Regions from separate parts of the Alteromonas australica genome, predicted to be linked through region 3. Evidence: predicted binding sites of a transcription regulator. Region 3 holds the regulator's gene; each other region holds the start of a gene.
What was found. The regulator FNR, encoded in region 3, switches genes on or off when oxygen is low (the NO sensors DNR and NnrR bind a similar motif). The targets are predictions, from matches to a motif close to TTGATCTAGATCAA.

Region 1 (6,866 bases), 1.5 Mb from region 3:
CTTGATGAAGTCCGGGTATCAGTGGCAAAGGCGGCAAATAGCCGCACTGCAGAAATAGAAGCGCAGTTATTTTCCAGTCAAATTGTGGTTTATTCACTCATTGTTATTTTGAGTACAGTTGTGCTTATTGCGTTTTGGTTAACGAAAAGAAGTATCGCTCAACCCATCGCTTGCATGGCCGACGAACTCGACGAGCTAGCAAAGACTCGAAACTTAGTGACAGTTTTACCTGCCCATTCAACGCAAGAACTCAATAGAATGACAGACAGTCTTCAAGGGCTTGTTAACGTCTTTGACGCGGGGCTGAAAGATGTGAGGGAAGCTGCTACCGGTATAGATAATGCAACGCTAGTGCTGACGCAATCTAGTTCGGCATCGACCACTTCGGTAGCAAATCTGCGTCTAGAAATCGATGCTCTTGTCGTCATTATGGATGCGTTACACGAAGGTATGTCGCAAAGTTTGACGCGCTCGGAGGTCGCAGCTCAAGTAGCGCAGCAGAGTGCTGGCGATGTGCGCTTAGGGCGCGAAAATGTCCAGCAAACAGCCACTGCCATTTCTGATTTAACGGCCGATATCGAACAAACTGCCGATATTTTAGTGACGTTGCAAAACGAAGGTGAGAACGTATCTAGCGTGGTGAAAACCATTGCTGACATTGCTGCTCAAACGAACTTGTTGGCGCTAAATGCAGCTATTGAAGCGGCGAGGGCAGGAGAGTCTGGACGGGGGTTTGCAGTGGTTGCCGATGAAGTTAGAACTTTAGCTGCGCGTACACATCAGTCCACGTTAGAAATTAACGACATCCTGGAAAAAATTGTCACCGCTATCCAGCGCGCAGGGGCTACCATGAGTTCGAATCAAGATAAGGCGCACTTTTCTGTTTCGTTGGCTAACGAGTTGGTGGATAGCCTGACCGAAGGAGAAGCCACTATTTCATCTTTGGTTGCGGTTAGCCAAGAAGCGGCAACTCTGGCATCACAATCTCAGCAGCAAGTTGAAAACGTTAAAGCCGTGGTTGATAAATTCAACGGGTTAGGGAGCGATATTTCCGGTAATAACGAACAAGTAGAAAAGGCATCTGGTACCTTGATTCAATTAGCCAGCAACCTCAATATACTCACTAACAAGTTTAAGCTTAGCTAAAAAAAATGGGTCTCAACTGAGACCCATATCAATTAATGATGTTCGTTTTCACTTTGCTGTTCCGCGAAAATCTTGGATTTCTTTTTGATTTTACATCCTAAGATACGCTGTGCATTCTTACGGCCAATATAATGAGCGACTGTATAGGGGTGTGCACGCTTGAAGAACCGAGAAAACGGATGGAGAACGTTGACCATTTTATGCTCCTTCTGTATAAATAGTGCCCCAAATAAAAGATAGTATTATTACAGTTTAATGTCAATAGTTATTATGGATAGAGTGAAAAATGAGATGCATGTAACAATTTGCTTACATTTAAGGCAAGTTTCCACTTTATCCTTAAAATTTTGTAATGGCTGGGACGAGAAAAAGATCAAAAATTGAAGAAAGATCGCATCTTCACACACACAAAAGTGCGTAACAAAAATGATAAATGGTGAAAAGAGTAAGCACCACTTCATTTTAGTGATGCTTACTATATAGGCAAAGTATATAAGAGGAAACGCGCCTTTAGGCTATTTATTAATAGTACGAGAGCTTTTCCGACTTGCCTGAAAATATCTTATATACCATAGCGGTGTAGGCTAAAATGCAAGGTACCACAATCACCACGCCTACAAGTAAAAAGCGTAAGGAGTTTGCGTCACTCAATGCGTCTGTGATGGTCAGTTTACCCGGAATAACAAAGGGGTAGTAACTTATTCCAAACGCACTAAAGCAAAGAACAAAGACTAAGAGGGCGATGAAAAACGGCAGCCATTCTCCTTTGCCTTTCGCCTCTGGAAGTTTTTTCAGTAGCATGCCGCACAAAGACAACAGTGCAAAACAAGCGACAGGAATGGCCATTAACACATAACCCCACGGCGCTGATAGCCATAGCTCCCTGACTTCGTCGTGCAGTGTTAGGTTTGCGATACTCACCGCGACAATGCCTATAGATAAAACACCTAATCCGCGTTTTGCCCAATAATAGGCCTTTTCTTGCAATTGATTTTCCGCTTTTAAAATTAACCAACAACTGCCAATAAACGCGTAAGCAGCAGTGACACCCAATGCCGCTAACAGAGCAAACATCTGCGCCCATAAATCGCTGCGTAGCCCAGTTACATATATCCCCAACATATAACCTTGCGCTAAGGTGGTTAGCAAAGAGCCGTACTTAAATGCTAAATCCCACTTGCGTTTATTAACCTGAACCACTTTTGCGCGAAAGTCGAAAGAGACACCGCGTAATATTAGGCCCAGTAGCATAAAGGTGGCCGGTAGATACAAGCTCTGTAGTACCTCACTGTGTGCTTCAGGAAACGCAAAAAGCAGTAACCCAACCGCCAATACTAACCAGGTTTCATTTGCGTCCCAGTAAGGTCCAATGGAGGCAATCATGTCATCTCTAAATTTTTCATTTCGAGGGGGAAGCAATACGCCCACCCCTAAATCGTAGCCATCTAAAATGGCGTAAAGCAGCACCGCTAAACCCAGTAATCCAATATAAATATTACCTAAGGCGTCGGCAGAAACATTTTCAAATACCATGTGGCCTCCTTATGTATTTGCTGGGGACATTTTTCCGGCTTTCGCCATTTCTCTTTCTTCAGTAGATATTTCTTCAATTTCTACTGCTCGACGGCACATCAACATTAACGTTCCCATATAGGCAAAGAGTAAAACCGTATAAATAATGGCGTATAAGGAGAACGAGAGCACAACGTTTGCCGGGGGTAACTGAGTTACCGCATCTTGAGTACGAAGCACGCCGCTCACTAAATAGGGCTGGCGACCAATTTCAGTAACATACCAACCTGCTAAGGTGGCTATCCAGCCACTAAAGGCCATACCGGCAAAAGTGCGCTTCAACCAAGTGGGCAAGGTTTTATTACGTAGATGATAAAGGCTACCTAACCAAGACACGGCGAGCATTAATAGGCCCATGCCCACCATGACTCTAAAGCCAAAGAACACTGGTGCCACGGGGGGATGTTCTCCTTTAAACTCATTTAGCCCTTTGATTTCACCCTGTAATTCGTGAGTAAGAATAAGACTAGCGCCGTAAGGAACGGGTATTTCAAAGTGATTTTCCCTGCTTTCTTCATCTGGAATAGCAAATAGGAGCAGAGGCGCACCCTCGGTGGTTTCCCACAACCCTTCCATGGCGGCCACTTTCTGGGGCTGGTGCTCAAGCGTATTTAGCCCGTGCATGTCACCGGCAAAGATTTGTAATGGAATAAGCACTGCCGCAGTATAAGTGGCCGTTTTAAGAGCTAACTTAGGTGCAAGTTTATCGTCGCCCTTTAACATTCTATAGGCAGACAAACCGGCGATTAAAAAGCTTGCGGTTAATCCAGACGCCAACATCATGTGAACAAATCGATAGGGAAAGGAAGGGTTAAAAATAATCTCTTTCCAGTTAGTGGCATACACGACGCCATCAACCATTTCAAAGCCTTGCGGGGTTTGCATCCAGCTGTTCAGCGCCAGAATCCAAAAGGCAGAAGTCGTGGTACCTAACGCCACAATCAGTGTGGAGGCGGTATGGAGCCAGTTCGGCACACGGCGTATGCCGAATAGCATAATACCTAAAAACGTGGCTTCTAAGAAAAAGGCGGTGAGGACTTCATAACCCAATAAAGGGCCTGCCACATTGCCGACTTTTTCCATAAATCCTGGCCAGTTAGTGCCAAATTGAAACGACATCGTCACGCCGCTCACCACACCAAGCGCAAAGCTTAATGCAAACACCCTTACCCAAAATCGGTACATACGCATCCATACGGGATGCCCTGAGGTATTTGAACGTAATTTAAAATAGAAAAGAAACCAGCCCATTGCCATGGTGATGGTAGGAAACAGAATATGAAAACTGATATTTAACGCAAATTGTAATCGAGACAGCAAGAATGCATCCACAGATAGCCCCCTTAGTTAACGCTGTTTTTGCCCGGTAATAACTTGTCCTTTAGCTCAAGCATACGACCCACGCCAGATCCCAGCTTCATCAGCGTGTTTAACTTCTCAGGCCCCAGGTGCTGAAGTTCTTCAGACCATGCCGTAATTGATTCGAGTAAATCGTGAATTTCGTTCAACTTTTGTTGCGCGTTCGCCTCTTTTTCATTCGCGGCTTCATCAAGCAGCAAGTCCCTCAACAAACTCATCGTGGGGTCAATTTCTCGCTTGCGACGTTCTTCAAACACACGATTCGCCAGTGTCCAAATATCGCCAGCGGGAATGAAAAAATCTTTTCGCTCGCCAGGCACCAAATGTTGCTTCACCAATCGCCACGACTGTAACTCTTTTAGTCCCATGCTGGTGTTACCTCGCGAGATGTTGAGGGCATCCGCAATTTCTTGGGCAGAAATGGGCTCTTCATTTAGCACAATAAGCGCTAAAATTTGCCCCACGGTACGGTTAAATCCCCAGCGACTTCCCATTTCACCGAAGTGCATCACCGCAGACGTAATGAGTGGTGTCATTTTCATAAGAGTTGTCCTGTATGAAGTTTCAGAAATTACTGAAAGTTTATGCCGCTTATTGATCCAGATCAAGTTAATTTTATTTTCAGTTGCGGTTTATGCTGGGATGTTCGCTGTAGCAAAAGCGGGTTGAAGTGTATTTGGGGTGCGCATAGCGGGGCAGGTGACCATATGCGTGGTTAAATGGAAATCCTTGATATAACAAAGCCATTCATTATTGAATGGCTTTGTGCTTAGCTTTGTACTTAATTTGCACCCCTGCTGACATTAGCGTAGGGCAGACACAGATTACTGACCCGCACCTGTGTTCTGATTGTTCTTATGAAGTTTAGACCATGTATTTGGCATCAGTCCGGTGCTATCGGTTTGTATCGCAAAGAGTTTGCCCGTGGCGTCTGAAGCAGATAAATCAGAAGACGACAGCCCACCAATATACAAAATGCCGTTACTGTCTATGGCGGGGGATGACCAAGTCACATTTACCTCTAAATCAACCTGCCACTCTAATTCGCCAGCGGGATTATAGCTGTATAGGTAATCGGTTTCCGAGGCAAAGTAGACGTTGCCATTGTCGCCGATGGCGGGTGAAACGTAGATATCCCCTGGAATAGCCACTTGCCATTTAACGCTTTTATCGTTCATGTCTAAGGCGTAAAACTCACTGTTTTCATTACTTTTTGTACCAAAATAAAGGGTAGAACGGGATTCATCTATGGCCACTGATGAGCGAATATGTGGGGCCTCAATCACATCAGGCGTGCCTAATTCGAAACGCCATCTCAACGCTAAGTTATCGTCAAAGCTGTACAAGATGCCAGCTTCTGAGCCAAAGTAAATATTGTTATTTGAATCGATGGCTGGTGTGGAAAGGACCAGATCATATTCGAATGTTTCTGCGTCTTTGAATTCACCTAATAAGGTATAGTCAGTTAAATTCAGCTTGAGCACTTTGCCTTCATCAAAAAACACTAATTCCCCGTTATGGTTTACCGCGCCGTTCATAAATCTGTCTTGTCGCTCGCTACAATGACATAAGCGCTCATAAAGCACGTCGCCAGTAGCGGCATCAAATGCGTAAATATCTAACCCGGTATAAATAATCTGATTGTTATAGGCGACAACTTTGGATAGTCCAGAACCGGTTTGATTTGGGTAGGTAGACACCCGTTTACGCCAAATCTGTGCGCCGATAGAATTTAATGCAATGAGATCGCGATAGGCTTTAGTGAACTCACCGGAACGTTTCTCTACGAGTACATAAATAGTATCGTTATGCACCACGGGGCTTGAGCGAACTTCCTCTCCGTTTGGCAGCGAGTGTTGCCATAGTATACTGCCATCTACGTTATAGGCTGCGACAACATCGTTACCCGCAGAAGGGTTTCGTACGTTTTTAGCTGTGCCCACGTATAAGGTTTGTTCGTCGGTACTTAGCGCCACCGATGAATAATACGCGAAGCTAGCCACAGGGAGTTGAGTGTCCCATACCAATCTAGAAGGCTCGGCGGGGACGTTGGTGTCATTACCATCGTTGTTGCCTGAATAGCCCGAATCACGACTCCCGCTGTCTCCACCGCCACCACATGCTGCAATCAGGGTGCTCAATATCGCTACCTTGATAATGTGACCAATCGATTTCATTTATTCGTTCCTTCTTATCTTAGAATGTGCCGTTTGTAGAGGTTGATTTTTCTGCGGTATATCTGTGAAACTCACTCAGCGTGAAGGTTTTTACCGTCAGCGTATTAGGCGTACCGCAAAGAAAATTTGACGACACAGTTAATCAAATCCTAAATGATGAATCCTTCCTTAAATCGCGCAATCTTGAACTACATTTCTTTGGTAAAGTGTAAAAAATCCCCGCGCGAAGAATCTTCTTCATCTTGCACGTAGGATGAGTAAACCTATAGCGTCGCATCAGTATCGCAACCTGCGGCGTAAATGTTTGAATATACGTTCTCTTACTTGCCGTAAAAGGCGTTGAAGTTACCTTCCACAGTCAGTCTTTCAATATCTTTTACGTTGATGACGTGATTTTAAAAAGCCTTTATAAATTCGCTGTTCCTGTGCAGTTTCTGCACATTTCATCTGTACTCTTGTTTGTCACACGTCGTTAATAGGTGAGATAATCATGGTGAAGAAAGGTTTGCAGGCAAGTGCTCTGGTGGTCGCGAATGTACTTTTGTTAAGTGCTTGTGGTGGAGGAGGTAGTAGTACAGACACGGTGGACTCTGTCTCTATAGTCGACGACTC
Region 2 (6,866 bases), 220 kb from region 3:
ATTATCCTATGACGATAACACTGACTGAAAATGAAGCACGTGTTATTGGCGTGCTGTTAGAGAAATCTGTTACAACTCCCGAGCAATACCCTTTGTCACTCAATGCCTTGACCAACGGCTGCAATCAGAAAAGTAATCGCCTTCCTGTGACCCAGTATTCTGAAGACGATATCATTCAAACCTTAGACAGTTTAAAAGCAAAGCGATTAATTCAATTAGAATCTGGGTTTGGCAGCCGCGTGACCAAATATGCCCATCGGTTTTGTAACACCGAATTTGGCGATCTTAAATTGAGCGAATTCCAGCAGGCCATTATCACCGAGTTATTACTTCGCGGCCCTCAAACGCCAGGGGAGTTAAGGGGAAGATGCCAACGACTCGCTAAATTTAGTGATGTTGGTGATGTGGAATCCACCATCAACAGCCTTATCGCCTACCAACCTAACCCGCTTATTTGCGCATTACCGAAAGAAGCAGGAAAACGGGAGGTGCGCTACCGACATCTGTTTTCCCAACCGCTCACCGCTGACGAAACCCCATCACGAGCCCCAGATGCAGCTGAAACCATCGCGGAGCTTCGAGAGTCACTTTCCCACGTGAAATCACTGGTGACAGACTTGGAAGCCAAAATAAACGCCCTTGAAAACGCGCAAAATCAGGCGTAATCAAACAGACTAGTGCAAAGCGACATTAAGTTGGTCTATCACTTCGGCCCAATCGGCATCGTCTTCAATCGCATTTTTTAAAAACGCAGCCTGACTCGGCGTCCAAAACGGCGCCTCGTTCAGGTGCTGACTCTTGTTAAGCCCTTTATGTTGCTCGATAAAGCGGTCAATAGCTTGGTCGCTGCTATCTAGCCCAAGCTGCCCAAATAAGCTCGCCATTGTGGGTTGTTCAACAAACATACTCCCTCCGTGTCGTCCATTTTGCCGTTGGGGTTTAAACGGATCAGGGAGATCAGCAGATCATTAAATTTTTTCAGCAAAGTGTGCAGGAGTAATCACTTCGCCCTCTTCGCCGGGCACAGGACATACCATCACCATGAGGTCATCTTGTGTCATGCCTGGCACCCACTTCGTTAGGAAATCTTGGGTAGATATAGCCATGGTTTCACAATCCGACCAGTCTTCCGTTGCCCACAGCGCCGCTAAGCTGGCATCAGGCCATACTGGTACGCCGTCTTCTTCATCTGTGGTTAGCATAACGCAGCCGTGCTCATCTTTTAGGATAAACAACTCTTTAGCGTTTTTAATTTGCTGTAAACTGGCTTCTAAGCGTTCAAACGCATTTTTTTCAAGCAAAGGATGAGTCATAAGGATCTCTTAATAGTTAGGCTGGATTAATAGACGAGATACCGTCGATGAGGCCTTGCAAGCCTACTCGTCGAACCTGTTTCATTGTATGAAGGTAAACCTTCAATGATATATTTTCCAGTGACTGAATTTTCGTTATCGGCGTTTGCGCGGGTAGATGCACAAAGGCATCTTCAGGTAACACGGCAATGCCGCCTTCAGCATATAAATTATTTAATGCCAAGGTGAGTGAATTAGTTCTTAATTTTGCATCTCGCAATTGTGGGTAAAGTGTTAGCAGGATATCTCTCGCTTTACTGCCAAAGTCGATGGCCACAAAGTCACTCGCGCTGACCTCGGCCTGAGCATCACCCACGCGATACAGTGCTAAAGGTTTCTCTAACAGTATTTGACTGTTCACTTCTTCTGACTTTAGCGGTTCCGTGGAAAAAGCTAAATCGGTCACCCGCTCATGCAGCTGCCGAGACAAACTGTCTAACGTCAGCACTTCCGCCTTCACCGACCAATCAGGAAAATCAGCGTGTAACGCTTTAAGTGTTGATGGCAAAATTAATTCGCTAGCCAATTGGGTAGCGCCACAAACGACGTACTCAGAAGATTGAATTTGCAGTTCTTGCTTAGCTTCATTCAAGGTACTGCAAAGCTGCTGGGCATAGGGCAATAACTTTTCACCTGACTGAGTCAACTGAATACTGTTTCTTTGCCGGATAAATAACGTGGAATGAAAATACTCTTCGAGCAATTTAATACGCGCACTTACTGCAGATTGAGTAAGATAAAGGTTCTCCGCTGCTTTGCCAAAATGACGTGTATTAGCAACTTCGATAAATGTGGTGAGAAAGCGAATGTCCATGCTTCTTACATAACCGTAGAACTGATGAAAGTAAACTGTCACAGATAATACGTGATGTAAACCAAAAAGCACAGAAACACACTGCGATCCGCAGTGTGTTTAGTCAAATTTCAATCAAGTAGGCTAAAAGCTCTCCGATTGTAATCTACGTAGCTTTTCTCGACGCTGTTCGTCTCGCTTTTGCTTCGCTTTAACGTGGTCATGACGTTTTGCGCTGCGCTTAGATGGGAAGCTTTCGTCTTCTACCGAGTCCCATTCTTCACGTTGGTAACGATAGTCTTTACTCATTGTCATCTCTTGGTAATTAACACCCCTTCATTATTCGCTTTGCTCTTCAAATGAAAAACGAATATTTATCATCGTTTCGACAATAAATTTTAATAAAATGAAATTTCAAAACAGACCACGTCTGGCGAAGGCAAAATGCCACTTCCCACGCTATCTAGCGTATAGCCACGATACCGAAACAGCGGCAGAGGAAAACAAATTACTTCATTAATTTCATAAACTTAAACCAAGGAAAATCTCACTCCATACTAATACCGTAGGTGTATGATGGTAAATAAACGCCGTGGCAATCCTTGCAACAAAATTTTTTATTGATAAGAAAAAAAAGTTTTGTTTCAACTTAAATGAGTTTTGGCTTAAAAGTGCGCTTGTACATCAACTTACGCTGGAACTGTTATGAACAACATAGCTATTCGAACCTCTGCAAAACCTTTTATTGACCGTGTGAAGTTTCCTTACGGCTTTAAAAAGTCGGGTGATTTCAGTATTAGTGAAGCGAACTTACTCTCGCTTTATGGTAGAACCCTCAATGCTTTAGAAACCGGTGAGCTACAAGCCGAATCAGAAGATGAGAAACACTTCGTGGATTTTATCTCTGGGCGTGCAGAAGCCATTAACCCTGTCGAAAAAGCATGGGCAAAGTATGTAAGGCTCTCTCGTGGCAAAAAACATTTTTATACCTTGCATAGCAGCGCCAGTAATCAATCTGATTACGATGACGATTATACCGATGAAGAGTTTGACGTAGCCTAAACCGGCCTCTTCACGGCGCGTTGTGCTTTATCGCTTAGTAATAAACGGTAAAGCACGTCTCCTTTCTCCCGTAGTTTTCGATAAATTCTGATCTGTCTCAATCATCTTGCCGAACAAACCAATATAGCTTTTTATATCTACTTTGAAGGACTACACTTTAGTTAGGCGATAACGTGACAGTTTCCCCTAATGAAAAGTAGGTCGACATCGAATTACCCCAGCCGCAGGCAAAGGAGACGCAACGATGATGGTAACTTACAAACAGTTAAAACATTTTTCGATTCATGCAACAGACAAGGATATTGGCGGCATACGCGATATTTTGTTTGATGATGATAGCTTTGTAATACGCTATTTGGTTGCTGATACCAATACTTGGCTACCACTGAGTCGCAAAGTGGTCATATCCCCTATATCGGTATCCATCATTAATCGCGATCATGACACGATTGATGTGGCCATGGACGCCGAAACACTTAAAAACAGCCCAACCATTGATGAACACAAGCCGGTGTCCAGAGAATATGAAGAAACGTTATTCCGCTATTTCGGCTATGGTTATTACTGGATAGGGCCCGGCGCCTGGGGCGACTTTTCTCACCCGACTGAACTCGCCGACCCCAAATTAATGGACGAAGCCCGAGAAGATTTGTCAGCAAATAAAGAAAACCATCTTCGCGCCTGTGGCGAAGTCTCAGGTTACGAGGTAGCCACCACAGATGACAATGTAGGGCACATTTGTGATTTTGTCGTCGACACCCGAAATTGGGCAATACGGTTATTGGTGGTAGACACCAACAATTGGTTACCGGGTGGAAAAAAACTAGCCCTCTTGCCCACGGATATTCTTCAAATTGATTGGTCGTCTCACAGAGTCAGTGTGAAATTAGACCACGATGGACTGATGGCTCGCCCCGACATTGACATTGATAAACTTGGTAATGGTGAATACATTGCCGATATCGTCCATCAAATTGCTAAATAAAGCCTTGAGAGGCGGCTAGCGATTCGTGGCCGCCTTTATTCACTGCCAATTTACTCATGAAAAACGAATTTGGCGAGAACAGCAATCTCGTCTATTCAGCCAGCGCCTCTTCTGACGCACAGAAAAACTGATAAAGTAACGCCATCGTTTGGGTAACACGTTCGTCAGCAAGACGATAATAAATCGTTTGCCCTTCCCTTCTTGTGGCCACCAATGCGGCTTCCCGTAAGAGGGCCAGATGCTGAGAAATCACAGGCTGTGAAACATCTACCACGTCCAATAACTCGCTTACAGATCGTTCTTTTTCCAGCAAATTGCACAAAATCATCAAACGGGTTTTATTAGCAATTTGCTTTAAATACTGCTCAGCATCTGCTGCATGTTGATGCATTGCTGAAGGGTCGAGCTTTAGAGTCGCTAGCATAAAATGTTCTCATTTTTCATTGGGGAAACCCCTTAATGCATTATACTAAAGTATATAAGGTTTATCGAAAAGCCCAAATTGACTGTCTAACCTTGACAGTGCTGTTCTTCTTTTCCATCAAATGTTATATATAATATTATCATTATATACTAAATAGGAGATTTTACGTGCTAATAGATATCCCTACTCGATTAAAAAATATTGAGAAACCTATTCGTCGAATTACTGCCAAAGAAGCGGCGCTTGAGATTGAGAAAAATCAAGGGTTACTTTTAGATGTAAGGGAAGCCAGTGAAGTGGCCGAAAAACCGGTAAATAAAGCAACGGCCATTCCAAGAGGCATTTTAGAGATGAAGATGCTGGCACTTGTAAAAGAAGCAGATCGGCCTATATATATCCACTGCGCGTCTGGGGTGCGTGCCTCTTTGGCGGCAGAGCAACTCATGCTTATGGGCTACGAGCAAGTTTCAGTAGTCACTTGTGCGGTGGACGATATTATTGCAGCAGTAACCGATTAACGCTTACTAAGGCCAGTTTCAATATGGTATAACCCCCTAATCCCCGCAGTGAATTGAGAAAGTTAAACCATGCTAAAATCAACGTTGGAACAATGGCGCATGTTTAAGGCGGTTGTGGACGCAGGAGGCTTTAATCAAGCGGCCGCTGTGGTGCATAAAAGCCAATCCAGTGTGCATCATGCTGTGCAAAAATTAGAACATGCCATTGGCGTTGAGCTATTTGAAAATACGGGTAGAAAAGTGCAGCTTTCAGCTCAAGGTGAACTTATGTACCGTCGAGCCACTTTTTTACTCAATGAAGCACAAAAACTCGAGGCGGTAGCAACCAGTTTACAAGCGGGTACAGAAACGCTGCTGAGAATTGCCGTAGACATTATTTTTCCCTCAGACTTACTTTATAACGTCTTAAATAAAGTGTCTGAGGAGTTCCCCTTGCTACGCATAGAAATTGAAGAAACGGTATTGTCGGGCGCAAATTCAATGCTCAATAGTGGCAATGTAGATATCGCCATATCACCTTTTACCTATCCCACGGGGTTTAGTGAAGATCTCTGCGAAATCGAATTTGCAGCGGTAGCACATCCCGACCATCCATTACATGCGCTGGACAGGCCGCTAACATTAGAAGATCTCAAGTCTCATCGACAAATCGTTGTACGAGATTCCTCTGCTGAACGCAAAGTGGATGTTGGCTGGCTTGGTGCAGATCAACGTTGGACCGTCAGCCATATTCGTACGTCGGTGGATATCATTTCCCAAGGACTTGGTTTTGCTTGGCTGCCCATTGCGATTATTAAAAAAGAATTAGAAGAAGGAGCATTACTTCCTTTGCCCCTTGGTAATAACGGGGGGTTACGTAAGTCGCTGCTGTACTTATCATTTGAAGATGGTGACGGACTGGGGCCGGCGGCGCGCTCTTTCATTGGAGAACTGCGATACCAAACCATGAATCTCCCCTCGGCTCACGGTATGTTGCAACCTTGCGGTGAGCCTTTATGTTAATCCTTGCATTATTTGCTGGCCGCTCAATAAGAAACCACAGGTAGCAATAGATAAACCCAACAACGCCACCGCGCCGTCGTCGGTAGCCATACCTATGGCCATAATGAGGACTGCCACCGCCGGTATTAGCCCCATAAAAGGTACTAGTTCTAAAGGCACCATGATAAGTCCGCACAATGCACAACTCAGGGCGATTAACGAGCGAAAAATAGGTTGGCGCATGAAAAACCAACGAGGAATCAGAAACCTATCAACCCTTAATGCATAAGGCTTCATTTTCGTAACCGCCGTATGGAGGTGATCGCCCTCAATTTCGAGCTTCATAATGGCGTTAGGTAACCAAGGGTGGCGACGACCGAGTAATATTTGCAGAGCAATGAGTAATATTGTCACGCCAGTCAGTGATGGTACGCCCGGTATTGCCCCTATGGGCGTAGACGCGATAAACGCAGGCATCGCCAACATGGGGCCAAATCCTCGCTTTTCTAATGCCTGCCAAAAGTCTGCGAAACACATGCTGTTGGTATCAGGTTTCGGCTGCATTTTGCCTAGCAGCTCATATAAGGTCATTGACCGTTCAGCCTTACCGTGCAACATTTTCATTCCCTGTCGGTTATTTTTACCCTAAATGTCCGGCCTGCGTTGTTGCCATGCTTGTTGCTATGCTTGTTGCTATGCTTGTTGCTATAAACCCACCTTCAAAATTATAAAAACAGATATAAAACAATTA
Region 3 (6,866 bases):
GAGTCAGCATGGGGTACCAGTCGCTTCGCCCGCAAAGGGTATAACTTTTTTGGACTTTGGTGTTTTAGTAAAGGGTGTGGTTTTGTTCCAAGTAGGCGAAACGAAGGTGCCTCTCACGAAGTCGCTAAGTTTGACAGCTTGTCTCGCGCTACCTACACCTATATGCGCAACTTAAATCGCCACGACGCTTATGAAGATTTACGTGAAATAAGAAGTCGACTAAGAGCCAATCAAATTCCAATTACTGGTGTGGCCTTAGCTGAAGGATTAATGAATTACTCTGAACGTGGTGCAGCCTATGTCGACGAGTTGCAAACCATGATCAGATTTAACGAGGAATATTTAACCCAATGAAATCACTAGTTTCTTTTGTTCTCGCTGTAGGGCTTGTTTTTCCAGCGTGTGCAGAAACCATCGATGTAGAATACAGCCGTTTTTATAGCCATGTAAAAAAGCTAGATAATGAAGATACTCAGGCTCTGCAATTTGCGTTTGGTTTTCTACGCGTGGGAGAAGGGCGCCTTTGCGACATTAATCAGGCAGATATTGTTACCGATAAACAAACCATGACGTTAGACGTGAGTAAAGAGGGGCGTTTTACTGTGCCAACCGAGCGTGCGCTTAAACTTGCGAACGCCTACGTGCGTATTGATTTAAAAGAGGCGGCTAACCTGTGTGATATGTCGGTACAACTAGAAACACAGCCGTCCTATTTAAAACCCCACTATACGGTAGAAGAACTGAATTTTTTATATGCGCAGTACGAAGCATTTTTCAATGAAATGGGCAGCTTTTTGTCTTTTCTTATGCCCAGCGTTACCGGTTTAATGATTCAATTTAATGATGAGAATTTAGATTATATTACGCCAGAAGGGCTACCTATTAATAACGGCGTATTACAGCTTAACGAAGACTGGTTGAAAGACGCTAAAGGTATTACGTTACCCGAAGCGCCACTTCGTATTACTGCGTTAGCGTCAAGTTAGCAGTTTAACGGCTAACGCATTGGGCTTTTTAAGTTAATAATTGATAGCGGATTTGTTCCGCTATTCGATTAATGGTTTCTTCCCCTTTTGCGCATAACTCTTCGGCACGATGAAATTCCATAATGCCTACATCGGTTAATTGGGGCTCAATAAGAATATCTGGCGGATCGCCCGCGAGTCTGGAACGGGTTACTCTGGCTTGAAGAATCTCTAACGAACTGCTCATGACGCTCATAATACCCGGTGGATTACGTTTGTTAACCTTTACCGGTACCTCTGTGAGTTCTTCTTCGACTTTTTCAATAACCTCTGCGGCAAGTGAATCATCGGTTTGCGCTTCTGTATCTTTATCGTCTCGTTTGCTATCTGGTGAAAACCACTGCTTTAAAACATTTTGGCTTTTGGTGAAGAAGTCTTCGGTTTTACGTTGGTTTTCTTCATGGTCTTGGCGCAGTTTTTCTAGCCTAAGTGGCCTAAAGTCGGCGTTTAAGTTAACCGCAATGACAAAATCAGCGCCCAATTGACGACAAAGGTTCACGGGCACTGGATTTACCACTGCACCATCAACCAGCCATCTGTCTTCATAAGGTACAGGGGAAAACAAAGCGGGAATAGCGCAAGAAGCTTGAATACTGTTTCCCACAGGACCTGAGTTGAACACGACTTCACGGCCGGTATATAAATCTGTGGCTACCGACGCAAAGGGTTTGTTCATTTCTTCATAGCTTTCTGCACAAAACTCAGACGCCAATTTGTCGAATACTTTTTGTCCACTTGCCAAGCCACCGCGGCGTAAACCAACACCCATAAGCGCTAATACTTGCCAATCGCTTAGGGAACAAGACCACTCTTTTAGCCCCTCTAACTTGCCGCTTGCATAGGCAGCACCGACATAAGCGCCAATTGAACACCCAGCAACCACATCGATTTTTATGCCGAGTTTTTCCAACGCTTGGATAATACCTATATGGGTCCAACCTCTTGCGGCGCCAGCGCCTAGTGCTAAGCCAATCTTCATTTACTTTGCTTCCGTCATGTTCACTATGTGAATATCGTTTTCTTCTTCAGCAGTGGGTTGAGTATCAAAGCTAGGAGGATCAAAACCAATATCACCGTCTGCCACCGGCGCATCTTGCGTCTTGATGCTTTTAAAATCGTATAAGTTTTTATCTACTAAATGGGAAGGTGCCACATTCTGTAATGCCCTAAACATAGACTCAATTCGCCCTGGAAATCGTCTGTTCCAGTCTTGTAGCATGGCTTTAATATTCTGACGCTGCAGATTCTCTTGCGAGCCACATAAATTACAGGGAATAATGGGAAACTCAGCAGCCTCGGAATATTTGATAATGTCTTTTTCATTACAATAAGCGAGGGGGCGAATAACAATGTGCTCGCCATTGTCGCTCACTAGTTTAGGTGGCATAGATTTTAACTTGCCGCCATGAAACATGTTCAAAAAGAAGGTTTCAAGCATGTCGTCTCTGTGGTGACCCAGGGCAATTTTTGTTGCGCCTAGTTCTTTCGCCGTACGGTACAAAATCCCTCTGCGCAAGCGAGAACAAAGCGAGCAGGTCGTTTTACCTTCAGGTATTTTGTCTTTTACAATGGAGTAGGTGTCTTCTTCAACAATTTTATACTCTACCCCTAAGCTATCTAAGTATTGCGGTAGGACATGCTCAGGAAATCCAGGTTGTTTTTGATCGAGATTAACCGCCACGATATCAAAATGAATGGGTGCAATTTTTTTCAAAAACATGAGGATATCTAGCATGGTGTAGCTATCTTTTCCACCAGATAAGCACACCATGACTTTATCGTTATGCTCAATCATACCGAAATCAGCAATGGCCTTACCCACGTTGCGACGTAAGCGTTTTTGAAGCTTATTTAGGTTGTATTTTTGTTTACTTTGCGATGGGCTATTAGCAACATCTGCACTGCTGATATTTGCACTCATAATAATACTGGCTTGGTTACTGCGAAAGCCGCCATTATACAACAAAGTCGACTTTATGAGCCATGCTAGTAAACACAATAACCCGCTTTAACGAAATTATTGCGCAATGTGCAGATAATGGGCTGTCGCTATTTTTTATTCGCTAACGGCGATACAAAACCATCAGGTTTTACGGCCAGCACGTCGCAATCTAGTTCGTCAATCACGTGTTCTGCCGTATTGCCAATTAGTGCTGCCGACAGTCCCACCCGCCCGACGGTGCCAATTATCACTAATTCCGCGTCAATATCTTTGGCTACCATGGGGATGACTTTTTCTGGTAAGCCTTCTTTTACATAGGTGTTTGCTGTGGTAATACCGTATTTTTTTGCATGGCCTGCCATTTCAGCTTGGTGATGATGTTTTACCGAGTTGTTGTAAGCGTCAGGGTCAAATTCAGGTACTTCTATCGCAATATTTAACGGTGTAGAAGGGTAACTGTTGACGAGATTGACATTGCCGTTCAGTAACTTTGCATAATCATTGGCAATCACAGTCAGTTTATCGTTCAATAGATTATGTTCGTCATCTTCAGAACCCACATTCACCGCAGCGATGATTTGGCCACCTTCTGGCCAATCATGCTCTTTTACTAATAGCACCGGGCTAGGGCACTTACGCAGTAAATGCCAGTCGGTTGGCGTAAAAATAACCGAGGCGAGATCATCGTGACGCTTAGTAGCTTTTACTACTAAATCAATATCGTTATCAATAACATGGTGAATCACTGCCTCAAAAGCGCGATTATTCCACTGAACCACAATGTCTATGTGGGAAAAGCCAAGTTGGCGTAAGTGTTCTGACAGCCAGCTTGCATGCTCTTTGGTAACGGCGTCTTTCATAGCCTCACGTTCATCCGGGCTTAACATGGTGGTCATATCATAGGATAAATCGTATACCACCAGCATAGCGGTGATCGTTGCGCCTGTTTTGTCAGATATTTCTTGAGCGCGACTGAGGGCGGGCTGGGTGTCTCTCTCCAGTTCTACAACAGCGAGAATGTGTTGATAATTAATCATAACCCCTCCGAACTTCATCGTTTGCGATAGTTATGATGTAAGTGTAATACCTATTTGTAAAAACGTAAGTTGTTTTAGATCAAAGCGATTACAAAATATCAGATACCTGTACAGGCAATCGTTGGTACAGTGACATTTTGTAGTTTACTGTCCAATGCGTCGAAATTGAGAATAGTGATAAGTTTGCCGTCTACGCGAATGATCGCTTCTTTTTGAAAGCGACTTAATAAACGGCTTATTGTCTCAATGGTTAACCCTAAATAGTTGCCTATTTCGTTTCTTGTCATCGTTAAATGAAACTCACGATGGGAGAACCCTCGCTCTTCAAAACGGCCAGAAAGATGCGCCAGAAAATATAACAACCTTTCTTCGGCAGAACGCTTATTGAGTAACATGATCATATCATGATCCTGCTTAATTTCAGCGCTCATAAAGCTCATGATCTGGCGGCGCAATTTGGGGAATTGCACCGACATTTCATCTAATGTTTCGTAGGGGAGTTCGCACACCATCGCGGTTTCAAGCGCTTGGGTATAGCTTTGATGCTTTTGGCTACGAAGGGCGTCAAAGCCGATGATGTCGCCAGGAAAATGAAAGCCGGTAATTTGCTCTTCACCATCAGCGTTAGTGACAAAGGATTTGAAAGAACCGGTGCGTACAGCAAATAACGAATGAAATACATCGCCATTTTTTACCAGCGCGTCGCCTTTATGCAGGGGCTTTTTTCGTTCAATAATGTCGTCTAGCGACTCAATTTCTGTTTTATTCAGCGCCACGGGTAAACATAAATGACTAAAACTGCAATTTTGGCAGTGAATTGAAAACTCGCTTCCTTTGCTCATAATAACCGCACCTAAACTGGTAAACTCTACGTAAATGTTACTACGATAGCGGCTAAAATGCGCGATAAATTAAATAAATTGCATATAAGGCCATACAAACCGCCAGTGTTTGTCGAAGTTTTGGCTGCTGGAAAGCAGACACAATGTAAGCCGCCCCCGTGCTTGCCGCGAGTAATGTAGGTAAAGTGCCCAAGCCAAACGCAAACATAATGGCAGCACCGTCCACCGCTGTCCCTGATGCTAATGCCCAAGTAAGGGTGGAATACACGAGTCCGCAAGGTAACCAGCCCCAAATAAAGCCGTACGGTAACGCATGCCAAGGGGTTTTAAAGGGGAGAAAGCGTTTGGAATAAGGTTGAATACGTTTAAATATGCCTTTCCCTAGGGCCTCAACATGGGTTAAGCCTGTCCACCATTTTCCCAAATAACAGGCTAAGGCCAACAGCATTAAAGCGCTGAGTAACGAAAGCACATAAGATGCGACAGGAATATAGTGGCGGGCAATTTGCCCCATGGCACCTGTGATTGTACCAGCTAAGGTGTAACTAGCTATACGACCAAGGTTGTAGGCGAGGGTAAAAGGAAACGCGGGCTTATGGCTAGGCGTAACCGAACGAAGCGCAGCGACAATACCACCGCACATGCCAACGCAGTGTACGCCCCCAGCAATACCGATGAGAAATGCTGACAACAGATTAATTTCTGTCATCGTTTTCCTGATTTTGTTGCACTTTTTTGCGTTCTTCAGCCAAGGCTTTTTCCTCTGGCGATAAATCATCATCAAATAAAATGCTGTAACCCTGGCGGTCTAAATCTTCAAATTGATTCGAGCGTACCGCCCAAAAAAAGATAACCACGGCCACTGCAACAATAATAATGGCGATAGGGATAAGAACGTAGATAATACTCATATTAATTATTTACTTAATAGTCGTGTTGAATTGGTTACTACGATAATACTGCTGAGAGACATACCCACAACGGCCATCCAGGGAGACAACACACCGGCAATGGCAAAGGGAAGAATCAAAATATTGTAACCTACAGACCACGCGATATTTTGTCTAATTTTACGTTTAACACTTAGGGCAACATTAAGTAGCTGTGGCACGGATAAAAGACTATCACCCAGCAAGATGACATCGGCTGCCGTTTTTGCCACATCGGTGGCGTTACCCACTGCAACAGCCACGTCTGCACTTGCAAGCACTGGCGCATCATTTATCCCGTCACCCATCATAAGGACTTTTTTGTTTTGCTGTTGAAGCTTTTGTACTTCTTCAAACTTTTGCTCCGGGGACAGGCCACCAAGGGCACGTTGAATAGGCAGGGTGTTAACAATATTATTCACGTTTTCTTGGGTGTCACCACTTAATACCATCAACTGATATTGGCTTAGCATATCTAATGTGGCTTGCGTGTCATCACGTAACTTGTCACTGACTAAAAACGCCGCTATTAGCGTCTTGCCAGACACCAGTAGCACGTTGGCAACGAACGGCAAATTGGCGGGGAGTGATACGCCACAATAGGAAGCAGATCCCATGGAAAATGCACTGCCATTCACGTTTCCGCTAATTCCGCCTCCTGGCGTGACTTCGAAGTCTGATACTTTGTGCTTAATCTTACCTGTAAATGCTTGTTGAATAGGGTGCTCTGAGCGCGCTTCAAGTGCTACGGCAATGTCCATCGCTGTGGTTTTATCTACACCCTCTGCAAACCACGCCGTCTGAATGGAAAACTTCCCTTGTGTAAGGGTGCCGGTTTTATCTAACGCAATGGTGTCAATGTCATTGAGTTGCTCAAGGGCATCAGCACGCTTTAGCAAAATGCCTTGTTTATTTAGCTTGGCCACCGCGCAAGTGAGTGCCGAGGGCGTGGCTAAACCGAGTGCACAAGGGCATGTGGCAACCAACACGGAAATGGTAATCCAGAAGGCATCTTCATTGCCCACAAATGTCCAAAACCCGTAGGTGGCTGCTGAGATTACCAATACGGCGCTTACAAAATATCGAGAGAA

Region 1: a site for FNR is predicted at 4,672-4,685, ahead of EP13_RS16445 (GbsR/MarR family transcriptional regulator). Genes of this name have one in related genera too.
Region 2: a site for FNR is predicted at 3,295-3,308, ahead of EP13_RS11045 (PRC-barrel domain-containing protein). Genes of this name have one in related genera too.

What each region holds. Positions count from the first base shown of each region.
Region 1 is NZ_CP008849.1:3,777,383-3,784,248, reverse strand. Features, by position in the region: gene EP13_RS16460 (methyl-accepting chemotaxis protein) at 1-1,146, shown strand, start outside; gene EP13_RS16455 (cytochrome d ubiquinol oxidase subunit II) at 1,669-2,679, opposite strand; gene EP13_RS16450 (cytochrome ubiquinol oxidase subunit I) at 2,689-4,050, opposite strand; gene EP13_RS16445 (GbsR/MarR family transcriptional regulator) at 4,062-4,619, opposite strand; gene EP13_RS19160 (outer membrane protein assembly factor BamB family protein) at 4,902-6,254, opposite strand; gene EP13_RS16430 (YHYH protein) at 6,745-6,866, shown strand, end outside.
Region 2 is NZ_CP008849.1:2,490,106-2,496,971, forward strand. Features, by position in the region: gene EP13_RS11020 (YceH family protein) at 9-665, shown strand; gene EP13_RS11025 (DUF2789 domain-containing protein) at 675-905, opposite strand; gene EP13_RS11030 (DUF2750 domain-containing protein) at 969-1,313, opposite strand; gene EP13_RS11035 (LysR family transcriptional regulator) at 1,330-2,166, opposite strand; gene EP13_RS19305 (hypothetical protein) at 2,290-2,454, opposite strand; gene maoP (DUF413 domain-containing protein) at 2,851-3,207, shown strand; gene EP13_RS11045 (PRC-barrel domain-containing protein) at 3,452-4,192, shown strand; gene EP13_RS11050 (ArsR/SmtB family transcription factor) at 4,284-4,616, opposite strand; gene EP13_RS11055 (rhodanese-like domain-containing protein) at 4,784-5,134, shown strand; gene EP13_RS11060 (LysR family transcriptional regulator) at 5,204-6,136, shown strand; gene EP13_RS11065 (exopolysaccharide biosynthesis protein) at 6,128-6,733, opposite strand.
Region 3 is NZ_CP008849.1:2,269,109-2,275,974, reverse strand. Features, by position in the region: gene EP13_RS09985 (glucosaminidase domain-containing protein) at 1-354, shown strand, start outside; gene EP13_RS09980 (DUF2987 domain-containing protein) at 351-986, shown strand; gene EP13_RS09975 (patatin-like phospholipase family protein) at 1,015-2,004, opposite strand; gene ttcA (tRNA 2-thiocytidine(32) synthetase TtcA) at 2,005-2,946, opposite strand; gene uspE (universal stress protein UspE) at 3,075-4,004, opposite strand; gene fnr (fumarate/nitrate reduction transcriptional regulator Fnr) at 4,103-4,846, opposite strand; gene EP13_RS09955 (sulfite exporter TauE/SafE family protein) at 4,899-5,555, opposite strand; gene ccoS (cbb3-type cytochrome oxidase assembly protein CcoS) at 5,542-5,757, opposite strand; gene EP13_RS09945 (heavy metal translocating P-type ATPase) at 5,763-6,866, opposite strand, start outside.